One region of the Paenibacillus sp. FSL R7-0333 genome, then DNA from elsewhere that is predicted to be linked to it. Evidence: riboswitches for the same ligand, from Rfam matches in the RefSeq annotation. Region 1 holds a riboswitch; the other holds the start of a gene.
What was found. Region 1 has a riboswitch for glycine ahead of gcvT (glycine cleavage system aminomethyltransferase GcvT). Riboswitches for the same ligand answer to the same signal wherever they lie in the genome.
Positions count from the first base shown of each region.

Region 2: another riboswitch for glycine. It lies ahead of MKY86_RS30650 (amino acid permease); the one in region 1 lies ahead of gcvT (glycine cleavage system aminomethyltransferase GcvT).

Region 1 covers NZ_JBBOBZ010000001.1:6,633,193-6,640,019, forward strand. Annotated here, with positions in the region: gene uvrB (excinuclease ABC subunit UvrB) at 1-93, opposite strand, end outside; gene MKY86_RS28295 (flagellar motor protein) at 275-1,060, shown strand; gene MKY86_RS28300 (flagellar motor protein MotB) at 1,057-1,953, shown strand; gene gcvH (glycine cleavage system protein GcvH) at 2,054-2,446, opposite strand; glycine riboswitch at 2,631-2,728, shown strand; glycine riboswitch at 2,732-2,832, shown strand; gene gcvT (glycine cleavage system aminomethyltransferase GcvT) at 2,914-4,038, shown strand; gene gcvPA (aminomethyl-transferring glycine dehydrogenase subunit GcvPA) at 4,035-5,387, shown strand; gene gcvPB (aminomethyl-transferring glycine dehydrogenase subunit GcvPB) at 5,384-6,827, shown strand, end outside.
Region 2 covers NZ_JBBOBZ010000001.1:7,143,498-7,150,324, forward strand. Annotated here, with positions in the region: gene MKY86_RS30640 (DinB family protein) at 66-608, opposite strand; gene MKY86_RS30645 (helix-turn-helix transcriptional regulator) at 697-1,644, opposite strand; gene MKY86_RS30650 (amino acid permease) at 1,679-3,055, opposite strand; glycine riboswitch at 3,267-3,346, opposite strand; gene MKY86_RS30655 (DUF5643 domain-containing protein) at 3,510-4,466, opposite strand; gene MKY86_RS30660 (ABC transporter permease) at 4,663-5,640, shown strand; gene MKY86_RS30665 (carbohydrate ABC transporter permease) at 5,656-6,570, shown strand; gene MKY86_RS30670 (ABC transporter substrate-binding protein) at 6,641-6,827, shown strand, end outside.

The sequences.
Region 1 (6,827 bases):
CAATAACTCTTCTATGGCATGAGGCTGATCGCCCTGGGGTGTATACTCGGACTCCAGTTCAAAAGTCTTCGTACTGACGACAATATCACTCATTTGCCCGTCTCCCCTCTATCGTCTAGAATATATGAATATATTATAATTGTAACCCAATAGCTTCCTCCTCCATACCATACTGAAAAATATGGAAGATAGGAATGCACGTTCCCGTTTATTATACAGCGTTGCCCAGACTGTTGCAAACCATAATATATAGAAATTTAAGGAGCCTGAATTTATGGATTTTACTACAATAATCGGCCTGCTGGCCGGGATTGTCGCCATGATCGGCGGTTTTCTGTGGGAAGGCGGCAGCCTGTCCGGCCTGCTGCAGCCCAATGCTGCCCTGATTGTATTCGGCGGCACACTTGCGGCTGTACTTATCAGCTTCCCGGCTTCCAAGCTCCGCAGCATTCCGGCGGCGCTACGCGTGGCTTTTGGCAGGCAGCAAGATACCAGCCGGGAACAAGCTGAAGAACTGATCGCCATGGCTGCACTCACGCGGCGCGGCGGTGTGCTTGCACTGGAGAAACGAGCGGAGGAACATCCAGATCCCTTCACCCGTGAAGGCCTCTTTCTGATTGTCGACGGCAATGACCCGGATCAGGTTCGGCAGATCCTGGAGCTTGGGATGGATGCCAAGGAACTGAAATATGAAGGCTATGCCAAAATATTCGAAGCCGCCGGCGGCTATGCACCGACCATGGGCATTATCGGCACCGTTATGGGGCTGATCCGGGTACTCAGCAACTTAACGGACCCTTCGAATCTGGGCGCGTCCATTGCCGTAGCTTTTACAGCAACACTCTATGGCGTAGCCAGCGCCAATCTACTCTTTTTACCCATTGCCTCCAAAATCAAATCCCGCAGCCAAAGTGAGCTGGGCACTATGGAGATGCTACTTGTTGGCATTCTGTCCCTGCAGAACGGGGATCACCCGCATCTCGTCCGGCAAAAGCTGGCCCCCTTCCTGGCAGACGCCCCTAAACGCAGCGCCAGCACCAGTCCGGGAGACCCGCTATGAGACAAAGAAACCGCCGGCAGCCCCGCGCCGCCGCAGGGAAAGAGAGCCGGGACCGCTGGATGATTACCTATGCGGATCTGATCACGCTTCTGCTTATTTTCTTCGTGATTCTGTATGCCATGAGCAGTCTCGATTCGCAGAAATATGCCATTGTCAGCGGCTCCTTATCGGATACCTTCAAGAGCGGAAGTACTGTACTGGAAGGCGGAAACGGCGTTCTGGAGGGCAATCAGGGCATTACAGAGACTGACGTTTCGAAGGGTCATAATGAAGACGGCAGCACCGCTGACACGCCTTCGGCCACAGACTCTGGGGATGCGAACGAACTCAATGGACACGGGGCAGATACACCTGCAGCCGGACAAGAAGGAGATGGGGCTGGACACCAGCCGTCTGCGCGCGAGCTTGCTTTTCGTGAACAGGAGGCGAAGCTGGCTGCGCTTATGGGCGTTATCACCCAATACGTGGAGGAGAATAACCTGGGTGAGCAGATTTTTGTTGCCGATAAGCCGCAGGGCATTGCGATCACGCTCAGTGACCGCTTCCTGTTCGATGCAGGTAAGGCTGAGCTGAAATCGCCTGCACTCCCTGCACTGCGCCAGCTCTCCGGCCTGTTCCGCGGCATCGGCGCCACCATCAGCATCGAAGGCCACACCGACAATGTTCCGGTAACCGCCGCTTCGGAATATACGGATAACTGGGAGCTGTCCGGCGCCCGCGCATTATCTGTGCTGCGCTTTTTCCTGGATAACGAGGGCCTTAGCCCTGATACCTTCCAGTACGCCGGTTACGCGGATACCAGACCTGCATATGATAATGCTACTACCGAAGGCAGACAGAAGAACCGCCGGGTCGAACTGATTGTACTGCGGCAGCTGCAGGAGACGGAATAATATACAGACGCAAAAAGACAGACCTCTCACATTAGTAACATCTAATGTAATAAAGAGAGGTCTGCCGTATTAACATCCGCTTCCGCAAATAAGCTAACTTTTATTCCCCAACCAGTTCCTTGTACGCAGCCGCATCCAGCAGGCCGGTTACTGCCTCTGCGAACTCAGCATCAAGCTCCAGCTCAAAAATCCAACCGTCTCCGTAAGGCTGATCGTTGATCAGCTCCGGGCTGGCCTCCAGCGCATCGTTGATCTTGGTCACCTTACCGGATACGGGTGAATATAGCTCCGATACCGTCTTCACGGACTCGATACTGCCTACGCTGTCACCAGCGGAGATTGCCGCGCCGACTTCCGGGAATTCTACAAACACGATATCGCCGAGCAGATGCTGCGCATGATCCGTAATCCCTACACGTACTACGCGTCCCTCGCCCTGCTGCGCCCACTCATGCTCTTCGCTGTATAGCAGGTTGTCAAGCACTTCACTCATGTCCAAGCCGCCTCTTTTCCGTAATTGGAGTTCTAAATTTAGTTATAGCCTAAGTTATCGGCTTGCCTAATGTCAATATAACTGACAGTAAAATTAAATTTGTCAACTTTTTGACGTTTTTTGATTGACAGGGCGGAGGGTTACCCGGTTTAATGGAGTCAGTAGAAAAACATATGGTTTGCGAATGATGGCATAGGGAGAGACTGTCTCACAGGAAGACAGCGCCGAAGGAGTAAGCCCGGGATGGGTGAATCTCTCAGGCAAAAGGACCTTTGCCGGACGCATCTCTGGAGAGCATCCGGATGCCTGCGCCGCAGGCTTCACGGATCACCAACGGGGAAACCTGCGCGGCAATGCAGGGTAACTCTCAGGTACCAAGGACAGAGCGAAAGTCCATTTATGCATACGTGCATAATGGCTTTCGCCTGTCCTTTTTCGTATGTAATCAAAGCCAAGGGAGTGACGAGATGGAGTCTTTGAGAAGAACGCCTTTTTATGATCTCTATGCCGCGTATGCGGAGTCCAGATGTATTGATTTTGGCGGCTGGGAGCTGCCGGTTCAGTTCACAGGGATCGTGAAGGAGCATGAAGCCGTCCGCAATCAGGCCGGACTGTTCGATGTCTCCCACATGGGAGAATTCATGGTTACCGGAGAGGGCGCAGAAGCCTTCCTCCAGAGAATGACCACGAATGATGTCAGCCGCTTGGAAGACGGCGCGGCGCAGTATACGCTGATGCTCTATCCAAGCGGCGGAGTGGTGGACGATCTGCTCGTATACCGTCTGGGCGAGGAGCGTTACATGCTTGTCGTCAATGCGTCGAATATCGACAAGGACTTCCAGTGGCTGCAGGAGCATCTCACCGCTGAGTTCAGCGGGGTCACTCTGAACAATGTCTCGGATGAGACCCTGCTGCTTGCCTTGCAGGGACCGCTGGCTGAGACCATCCTTGCCAAAGTGACGGACGCTCCTCTAACGGAACTCAAGCCTTTTCACTTCATCGAACACGCCGAGGTCTGCGGCGTCAGCGTCCTGCTCTCCCGCTCCGGATATACCGGTGAGGATGGCTTCGAGCTGTACGCTCCTGCTGATACGGCGGCTACCCTCTGGAAGGGCCTGCTGGAAGCAGGCGCTCCGCATGGCCTGACTCCTGCCGGACTCGGCGCACGCGACACGCTGCGCTTCGAGGCCAAACTGCCGCTGTACGGCCAGGAGCTGTCGGCGGATATCACTCCACTCGAAGCCGGTGTCCAGTTCTTCGTGAAGCTGGATGCAGGCGACTTCATCGGCCGTGACGCCCTGCTGAAGCAGAAGGAAGCCGGTCTGCCCCGTCGTCTTGTGGGCCTGGAGATGATCGACCGTGGCATTCCCCGCTCCCACTATCCCGTATACGCGGATGGAGTGAAGATCGGTGAAGTAACGACAGGCACCCAGTCCCCGACCCTGAAGCGGAATCTCGGACTCGCCCTGCTGGATACTGCCTATACGGAGATCGGTACAGAGGTGTACGTAGAGATCCGCGGCAAGCAGCTCAAGGCTGCCGTCATCAAAGCCCCATTCTACAAAAGAAGCCAAGGAGTGAAGCCGCAATGAAGCACCGCTATCTGCCTATGACCGGGCAAGACCGCGCAGAAATGATGGAGACCGTAGGCATACAGTCCATCGATGAGCTGTTCGCCGATATTCCGCAGTCTGTCCGTTACCAGGGAACCCTGCCGATGTCCGGCGCCCTGGATGAGTACGCACTGCTTCGCCATATGAAGGGGCTCGCCGACAAGAATGCCGATTTCGACACCCACGCCAGCTTCCTCGGTGCCGGATTATACGATCACCACGTTCCGGTCGTCATCAACCATGTGATTTCCCGTTCGGAATTCTATACCGCCTATACCCCTTATCAGCCGGAGATCAGTCAGGGTGAGCTACAGGCGATCTTCGAATTCCAGTCCTATATCTGTGAACTGACCGGGATGAAGGTCGCCAATGCCAGTATGTATGACGGTGCAACGGCCCTGTCCGAAGCGGCTGTGCTGGCCGCAGGTGCCACCAAACGCAAGAAGCTGATTGTCTCCCGTACGGTTCACCCGGAAGCGCGTCAGGTGCTGCGTACCTCCGCCAACGCCTGGGGCCTGCAAATTGTAGAGATTGATTATGCTGACGGGGTAACTGATCTCGCCAAGCTGGCTGAAGCCATCGACAGCGATACGGCTGCCGTTCTGGTTCAGTCGCCCAACTTCTTCGGTGGTATTGAAGATCTGCGCCAGATCGAGCCGCTGATCCATGCGGTCAAGGGACTTCTCGTGGTCAGCTCGAACCCCATTGCACTTGGCGTATTGGAGTCCCCCGGACGGCTTGGCGCAGACATCGTAGTCGGCGACGCGCAGCCGCTGGGTATCGCCGCATCACTGGGTGGACCCACCTGCGGATTCTTCGCAGTGGCCGAACCGCTCATGCGCCGGATGCCGGGCCGGATCGTCGGCCAGACCGTTGACCGGAATGGCAAGCGCGGCTTCGTGCTGACGCTCCAAGCCCGCGAACAGCATATCCGCCGAGAGAAGGCGACCTCAAATATCTGCTCCAACCAGGCGCTCTTGGCGCTGTGCGCTTCCGTCTACCTGTCCGTGATGGGCAAGGAGGGCATGCGCGAGGTGGGTGAGCTGAACATCCGCAAGAGTCACTATGCCGCTGGGCGGCTGGCTGAAATCACCGGCGCTGAGCGCGTCTTCACGGCCCCGTTCTTCAATGAATTTGTCTTGAAGCTCCCGGAGGGCAGCAGTGTGAGTGCAGTGAACTCCAAGCTGCTGAAGGAAGGCTATCTGGGCGGTTATGACTTAGGCCGGGATTATCCCGAGCTGTCCGGACATATGCTGGTTGCCGTAACGGAGAAACGAAGCAAGACCGAAATTGACGAATTCGCAAGCGCACTGGAGGGCTGTGTATGAAACCGGAACAAAGTCTGATTTTTGAATTAAGCCGTCCCGGCCGCTCGGCCTACTCCCTGCCTCAATGTGATGTGCCGCAGGACGAAGGCATTGACTCCCTCCTTCCCGAAGGGCTGCTGCGCAGTGAGCCGGTCGTACTGCCGGAGGTATCCGAGGTGGATGTCATCCGCCACTATACCGCCCTGTCCCGCCGCAACTTCGGAGTCGATAACGGCTTCTATCCGCTCGGCTCCTGCACTATGAAATACAACCCGAAGATCAACGAGGATGTCGCCCGCTTCCCGGGACTCTCCAAGATCCATCCGTACCAGCCGGAGGAGAGCATCCAGGGTGCGCTTGAACTGATGTACACGCTGCAAAAGGATCTCGCCGCCCTGACCGGTATGGATGCCGTATCCCTGCAGCCTGCTGCCGGAGCCCATGGCGAGTGGACCGGCCTGATGATGATCCGCGCCTACCATGAGAGCCGCGGAGAGGTCCGCTCCAAGGTCATCGTGCCCGATTCCTCGCACGGCACCAATCCGGCAAGTGCCGCCGCAGCGGGACTCGACACCGTGACCATCCCCTCCAACGACAAGGGAATGGTCGATCTCGAAGCGCTGAAGGCAGCTGTAGGCAGCGACACCGCTGCGCTAATGCTCACGAACCCGAGTACTCTTGGACTCTTCGAGACGCAGATCGTCGAGATCGCCGCAATTGTCCATGAAGCGGGCGGCCTGCTCTATTATGATGGAGCGAACTCCAACGCGATTATGGGCATTACCCGCCCGGGCGATATGGGCTTCGATGTGGTGCATCTCAACCTGCACAAGACAATGAGTACCCCGCACGGCGGCGGAGGTCCTGGAGCCGGACCGGTCGGCGTGAAGGCGAAGCTGATCCCGTTCCTGCCTCAGCCTACTGTGGCACAGAACGAGGACGGCAGCTTCACGCTGGACTGCGGCGGGCCGGAATCGATCGGCCGCGTCAAAGCCTTTTACGGCAACTTCGGGATTCTCGTCCGTGCTTATGCGTATATCCGCACCTACGGCCCCGACGGCCTGCGTGAGGTGTCCGAGAACGCTGTGCTGAACGCCAACTATATGATGCACCGGCTGGCTCCTTACTTCGAGATTCCCTTCCCGGGGGTCTGCAAGCATGAGTTCGTCATGTCGGGCAAGAACCTTAAGCAATACGGAGTACGTACCCTCGATGTAGCCAAGCGGCTGCTCGACTTCGGCTATCATCCGCCAACCGTCTACTTCCCGCTGACGGTAGAGGAATGTATGATGATTGAGCCGACCGAGACCGAGAGCAAGGAGACGCTCGATGGCTTCATTGAGACGATGATCCGAATCGTTAAGGAAGCGGAGGAAACCCCGGAGATTGTCATTAACGCACCGCACACGACTGAGATCAGCCGCCTGGATGAGACGCAGGCCGCGCGCAAGCCGGTACTGA
Region 2 (6,827 bases), 510 kb from region 1:
AAGCCGGAACCCGTCAGTCTATTGCTGACAGGCTTCGGCTTTCCTTCACTCATTGCGGCTTAACTCTATTGTACTCCTGCCCCTATTGCATCCTTCAACCGTTCCAGCTGAAGCAAGTGGTGGCGGTAGTGCATCTCGATCAGCAGATACCATTCGGTTGCATTCAAAGGGCCGAAGCGGGGATGAGGGACAGTGCTGTGCTCAGGTGCCTGCGCAAGCTTCGGCAGGGTCTCCCGCATACGGTCCATCACGGTGTGCAGACCCTGGATCAACTGCTCCTTGCTCTCCGGCTGTACCGGCGTGTACTGCGGTGACGGCGGAACATGAACACGTACAGGCGGGAAGCTGCCCCCGGCAAAAATCGCTTTACCCTCCGGTGTCATCTCTGCTTCATTCCCCGCCGCTTCCCCGTTCCCGGCCAGACACTGATCGATATTACGGAGCTGCATGTACAGCGCCGATTGTATCAAATGCTGGACCATCTGCCCGAGAGACCACTCTCCCTCGGCAGGCTGCCGCAGCAGCTGCTCCATACTGAAGATATCTAATTCCATAAGATAGTGATGGGCAGTCTTCTCAAACTGCTGTAAGGCTTCTGTTGTCTTCATATTCATATTCATATTCATAATATTCAGGCAGCTCCTTTATTCTTAAGGTCTGTTCTGAATATACACAACCTCTCCTGACAACGTTATGTCAGTAGCGTTCCAGCATTCTCGCCGCTTCCTCCCGCACAAGCCTCCGCAAGGCTTCCGGCTCCAGGACAACCGCCCCCGCTCCCCAGCCAAGCACCCATTGCAGCAGGTCCTCGGGCTGGCGCACACGGAAGATCATATGCCTGCCATCTGCCTGGTCCTCCACTGCCTCCAGATAATAGTTCCCGGATTCAGCCGCCTTGCCCGCAATCTCCGGCTGAACCAAAATGCACACACGTACATGGCGGTCATCCTCCGGCTGGTACTCGTGCAGATCGAAATCCGCAGGCGCTTCGAACCGGTCATCCAGAATGGTAAGCTCACTCATTCTGGATAAGCGGAAATGACGGATCTCCTGCCGCAGCCCGCACCAGGCCACCAGGGTCCATGCGCCTCTGTTTAAGACAAGTCCATACGGCGAGGCGGTTCGGACACTGCGGTGACTTCCGTCAGCTTCCTGTCTGCCCTTTGTATACCCAAAGCCGATCTTCCGCTGCTCCAGAATCGCGCGTCGGATCTGCTCCATGTACTCCTTCTCCTGTCCTTGCAGCTTATCTTTACTGGTATTCAGCAGCAGGATGCTCTGGCGGAGCCGGGCGGCATTCTCCTTGACATCCTCCGGCAGAACCGCTTCAATCTTCCTCCCTGCTGCGGAGGCCTGGTTACCATACTGAGTGTCGAACCGCTGCTCCACGAAATCCGTCCCGATCAGCAGGGTCACTGCCTCCTCGGCGGTGAAGCTGACCGGGGGCAGGAAATACCCTTTTACCAGTGAATATCCCTGACCCGTAGCGCCTACCACCGGCACTCCGGCTTCACTAAGCGCCTGGATATCGCGGTAGATGGTTCTTACGCTAGTCTCGAAGACGGACGCCAGATCCTCTGCCCGTACGACCCCTTTGCGCTGCAGCTCCAGTACGATGGCTAACATGCGGTCTGTCTTGTTCATGCGGCGGCTGCACCCTCTTCATCCTGAAATCAGTTTATGTATTGATTATACTGATTTCCTGTTCACTTTTCTCCTTACGGCTTCTAATGGAATACAGAACGAACAGCAGGATGAACCAGAGCGGGGTGAACAGCAGCGCCGGACGGGTCTCGGCAGCAAAGAGCATGATCACAAGAATGGCGGCAAACAGCGTCAGGACAGCATAGTTAATTACCGGGGTGAACGGTGCTTTAAATTTGGAAGCGGCATGTAAGTCCGGGCGGTTCCTTTTATACTTGATATGGCAGACCAGCACAACGCCCCAGACCCAGATGAAGCAAATGGCGCTGATCGTAGTCACGATGCCGAAGGCCTGACCCGGAATAAGCTTGCTGAGCAGTGCCCCGGCAGAGATCACCAGCGTGGAGAGGAATAAGGAATTCGCAGGTACATGATTCCGGTTCAGATTGCCGAGCTGAGGGGAGGCCTGATTCCGTCTGCTCAGATTGTAGAGAATCCGGCTGGTCGAGAACATCCCGCTGTTGCAGGCGGAGGCCGCCGAGGTTAAGACAACGAAATTGATAATCCCCGCAGCAACCGGAATCCCGACCAGACTGAAGGTGCGCACGAACGGACTTTCAGCTGCGCTAAGCTGGGTCCAGGGATTAATGCACAGCAGCACGAAGAGCGCGCCGACATAGAAGAAGAGAATCCGCAGCGGAATTTTGTTGATCGCGGACGGGATGTTTTTCTCAGGATTAGCCGTCTCCGCTGCCGATACCCCCACCAGCTCCACGCCGACATAGGCGAATACCACCATCTGAAAGGAGAACAGGAAGCCCTTCACCCCGTTCGGGAACACGCCCCCGTGCTCCCAGAGATTGCGGACCGACACTGAGCCTGCATCTGTCTTGAACTGGGTCACCAGCAGGACAATCCCCAGGCCGATCAGAGCCAGAATCGTAACCACCTTGATCAGAGCAAACCAGAATTCGAGTTCGCCGAAGCTTTTGACCGTGAGCAGATTGAGCCCGAGCAGAATGATCAGGCAGATCACGGCCGGTACCCACTGCGGAATATCGAACCAGTACTGCACATAGACGCCCACCGCAATCACATCGGCCATCGCCGTCATAATCCAGCAGAACCAGTAGGTCCAGCCTGTAATGAAGGCCGCGCGCGGCCCCAAGTAATCCTCAGCAATGTCTGTAAAAGATTGATACCCCGCCTTCGAGAGCAGCAGCTCCCCCAGCGCCCGCATCACAAAAAACACGGCAATCCCCACGATCAGATACGTGAGCATAATGGAAGGCCCGGCCTGCTGAATCGCCTTGCCTGAGCCCAGGAATAATCCTGTGCCGATCGTACCTCCGATAGCGATAAGCTGGACGTGCCGGTTCGCAAGCTCTCTTTTTAATTCTGTCTGTGCCATACCTGTTTCCCCCTTAGTGTATATGACGCTGTCCTGCCGGGTAACGCACAATAACCCCACAAAGTGGAGATTCCGCTCCGATGATTACTCAGATACTTTGCGGGGACCCCATAACAAAAAGGAGACTGGATATCATCCAATCTCCTGGTTCATAAGAGGTTCCAAATAAGCGTCTGCAGCAGCGGCTAATCCGCACGGCAAAACACAAATCCGGTACTCTTCTGTCCTTTTGCCTGAGATTGTGAACCCTTCGGCGCTGCGGTCTCCCGCAGTCTCTCCAGAAGCTGCTCCAGCTATAGTGTGATCCATAGCCTTCATAGCTTGCGAATATTCAATTATTTGAAGCTGACTTCATGTAAATATTTTTCAATTCTATGCACAGTCCAGACTTCTGTCAATATCATTTGTTACTCTCGTGTTCATCGCCGGGTGTCCTGCACTGCTTCATTGCCCGTTATTTAACCGTAATTTTGGTTTCCAGGTCTTTATAATAAGTTTTAGCCCATTGGCCCTGCTTGTCTTTGAACATCTTCCCGCTGGCATCTTTGGAATACGTAAAAGGCTTAACGCTAATGGACTTCGGAACGGCTGGGAATGCACTATAGTTCTGTTCCTCGGTACCGCTTGTTTTAACCTTCTCAAACGGCTTGCCCCACGGCGAGATCACATTCCCCTTCTCATCCACAAGGTCATATAACATTCTTTCCGGGTTCACCTTGGACTTGGCCGCTGCCGGAACTTCACCCTTAAAGGTCACCTGCAGAGACATCGTTAACGCGGTCATCTCGAAGGAATTCACCGTATAATTGAATTTGTTGTTCTTCTTGGAGACGCCCGGCTTCAGGCTTAACAGGGTCCCCAGCTTGTTCACTTGAACTTTGAAAATAAACGGCTCCTTCACCCCGTTGGCGTATGCCTTCAGCGTCAGGTCGAATTTGTCCGGGATTTGCTGCTTCATGGCTCCCTTACTCAAATAGATCAAGGCTGTGTCCGTATCTTCCAAATTGGGAATGATGGAAGTATCAAACAGCAGCTTTTTCCCATTGATTAACACGTCCACATTCCTGGTCTGGTCCATGAAAGAACCGTTCTTGCCCACCGTCCCTCCCTCCTGCCGGATGCCTGCGACAAGCTTATTACTGTCATAGATCAGATCGGTTAGAGTCAGGGTCACCCCTTCCTGGGTCACGGCCTGATTCGGGGCAGCAGCAAGCCCTTTCTGGAAAATAGCCTTCAGAGTGGCGTTGTCGCTGGCCGCGAACGCGCTGTCAGCCTTAGCATCCTTGTTGACATTGGCTGCCGCCGCTACGGGTACAGTGAATCCCCCGCCGACAACTGTCCCTCCGAGTACAGCAGTTACTGCTGTTGCTATAATTGCTTTCTTCATCGTATTTAAGCTGATCGTGTACATAGTTTCTCTCCTTTGCTTATTAAGAATATACAGGTATAACGTTCTCTTGCTGCTATTTTGTGACAGGAGCGCAGAATAACATCCTACTTGCACAAAGTCATTTTTGAATAAACAGGGTCATTTGCAAGAGAGAATTCGGTTCATCCGCTCTACTATAATAAGTTCATCCAGAACAAGTAGAGTGAGGTTAGAACTTATGGCAAATCCCGTACCACAAGCTTTGAACACCAAGTTAGCGACACAGCCCCAGGGCCGTTTCGGCCGTCTGCTGCACAATATCGTGCGATACCGGGTGCTGCTGCTGATGCTGCTGCCCACCTCGATTATTTTTTTCATCAACTGCTATATTCCGATGTTCGGATTATTCATTGCCTTCAAGAACATCAACTACATTGACGGCATTATGGGCAGTCCCTGGGCCGGGCTCGATAACTTCCGGTTCCTGTTCGCTACCTCTGACGCCCTGCGGGTGACGATCAACACCGTGGGTTACAATGTGGTCTTCATTATCTCAGGCCTCATTCTCTCCGTCTCGCTGGCGATTGCGATCAATGAGGTGCGTAACAAGCTGGCTTCGAAGTTCTTCCAGACCGTCATGATTATGCCGAACTTCCTGTCCATGGTCGTGGTCAGCTTCATCGTCTATGCCTTCCTGCACCCGGAGTACGGCTTCCTGGTCAAGCATATTCTGCCAATGTTCGGCTACTCCTCAGTGAATGCCTATATGCATCCTAACGCATGGCCTTACATTCTGTGGATCACCAAAATGTGGCACTCCATCGGGATCGGCAGCGTCATCTACCTTGCAGCCATCACCGGCATCAGTGAAGAGCTGTACGAAGCTGCGGTGATGGACGGCGCCAGCAAATGGCAGCAGATCACCAAGATTACCCTGCCGCTGCTCACGCCGATCATGGTCATTCTCACGATTCTTAACATGGGCGGCATCTTCCGCTCTGACTTCGGGCTGTTCTACCATGTGACCCTGGACTCCGGTGCGCTGCGCTCGACTACGGATGTCATCGACACCTATGTCTACCGGGGCCTGATCCAGCTCAACGACCTGGGGATGTCCTCAGCGGCGAACTTCTATCAATCTGTCGTCGGCTTCTTCCTGGTCATCGGCGCGAACGCTCTCGCCCGCAAGCTGAACCGCGATACGGCGCTTTTCTAGAAACGGAGGATTCTAATGACTACTGCATCCCGAAGCAACCCTTATACCAAAGGCTCCACTACCGCCCAGATTATTCTGAATGTGTTCTTCATCGCCTTCAGCCTGGCATGTATTCTGCCGATCCTGCTCATTGTCGCCATCTCCTTAACCAACGAGAAGGCCTTGACGCTGCAGGGTTACAAGTTCTGGCCCGATCATATCGACGCATCCGCGTACCAATATCTGTTCAAGCATTCGGAGACACTGGTTAAGGCGTATGGCGTCAGCCTGACCGTTACCATTATCGGGACTGTTCTGGCCGTGCTGCTGATTGCGCTATATGCGTACCCGCTTTACCGGAAGGATTTTCCCTTCAAAAAAACATTCAACTTCTACCTGCTGATCACCATGCTGTTCTCGGGAGGGCTTGTCCCCTTCTATCTGCTGTACGTGAACTATCTCGATCTGAAGGACTCGCTGGTTGCGCTGATCCTGCCCGGCCTGTCCAATGCCTTCTATATCTTCATCACCCGTACCTTCTTCCAGCAGACGATCCCGGAGGAGATGATTGAATCCGGCAAGCTGGACGGGGCCTCGGAATGGCGGATATTCTTCCAGCTTGTGCTTCCGATCTCCCTGCCTGTTCTGGCTACGATCGGTCTGTTCACTACGCTGATGTATTGGAATGACTGGTTCAACTCCATGCTATTCATTAATGACACCGACAAGTTCTCCCTGCAATACGTCATGATTCAGATGATCCGTCAGGCGGAATTCTTCAAAACCCAGCTTGCCGGCAGCGGTGTCGCCCTGATGGTACAGGAATCCGTTCCGACCGAAAGTCTGCGGATGGCTATGGTCGTGCTGTCGATTGGTCCGATTCTGTTCATCTATCCGTTCTTCCAGAAGTACTTCACCAAGGGCCTTACTATAGGGGCAATCAAAGGTTAAGCGGTCTAGCTCTGGCGTAAATGCCGGTTAGAATATATGATCTAATTATCATTCGAGGAGGTTCATACAAATGAGAACAACAAGAAGCTCAGGCACGGTGCTTGCCGCTCTGACTGCCGTGATACTGGGCATTACCGGATGCGGCGGGGGCAATTCAGGTGCATCCGCCCCGTCCAAGGCAGAATCGACAGCAGCCGCCGCAACAGCAGGCACGGAAGGCAGCACGAATCCTGATACCTCAACGTTCCGGAAGCTGA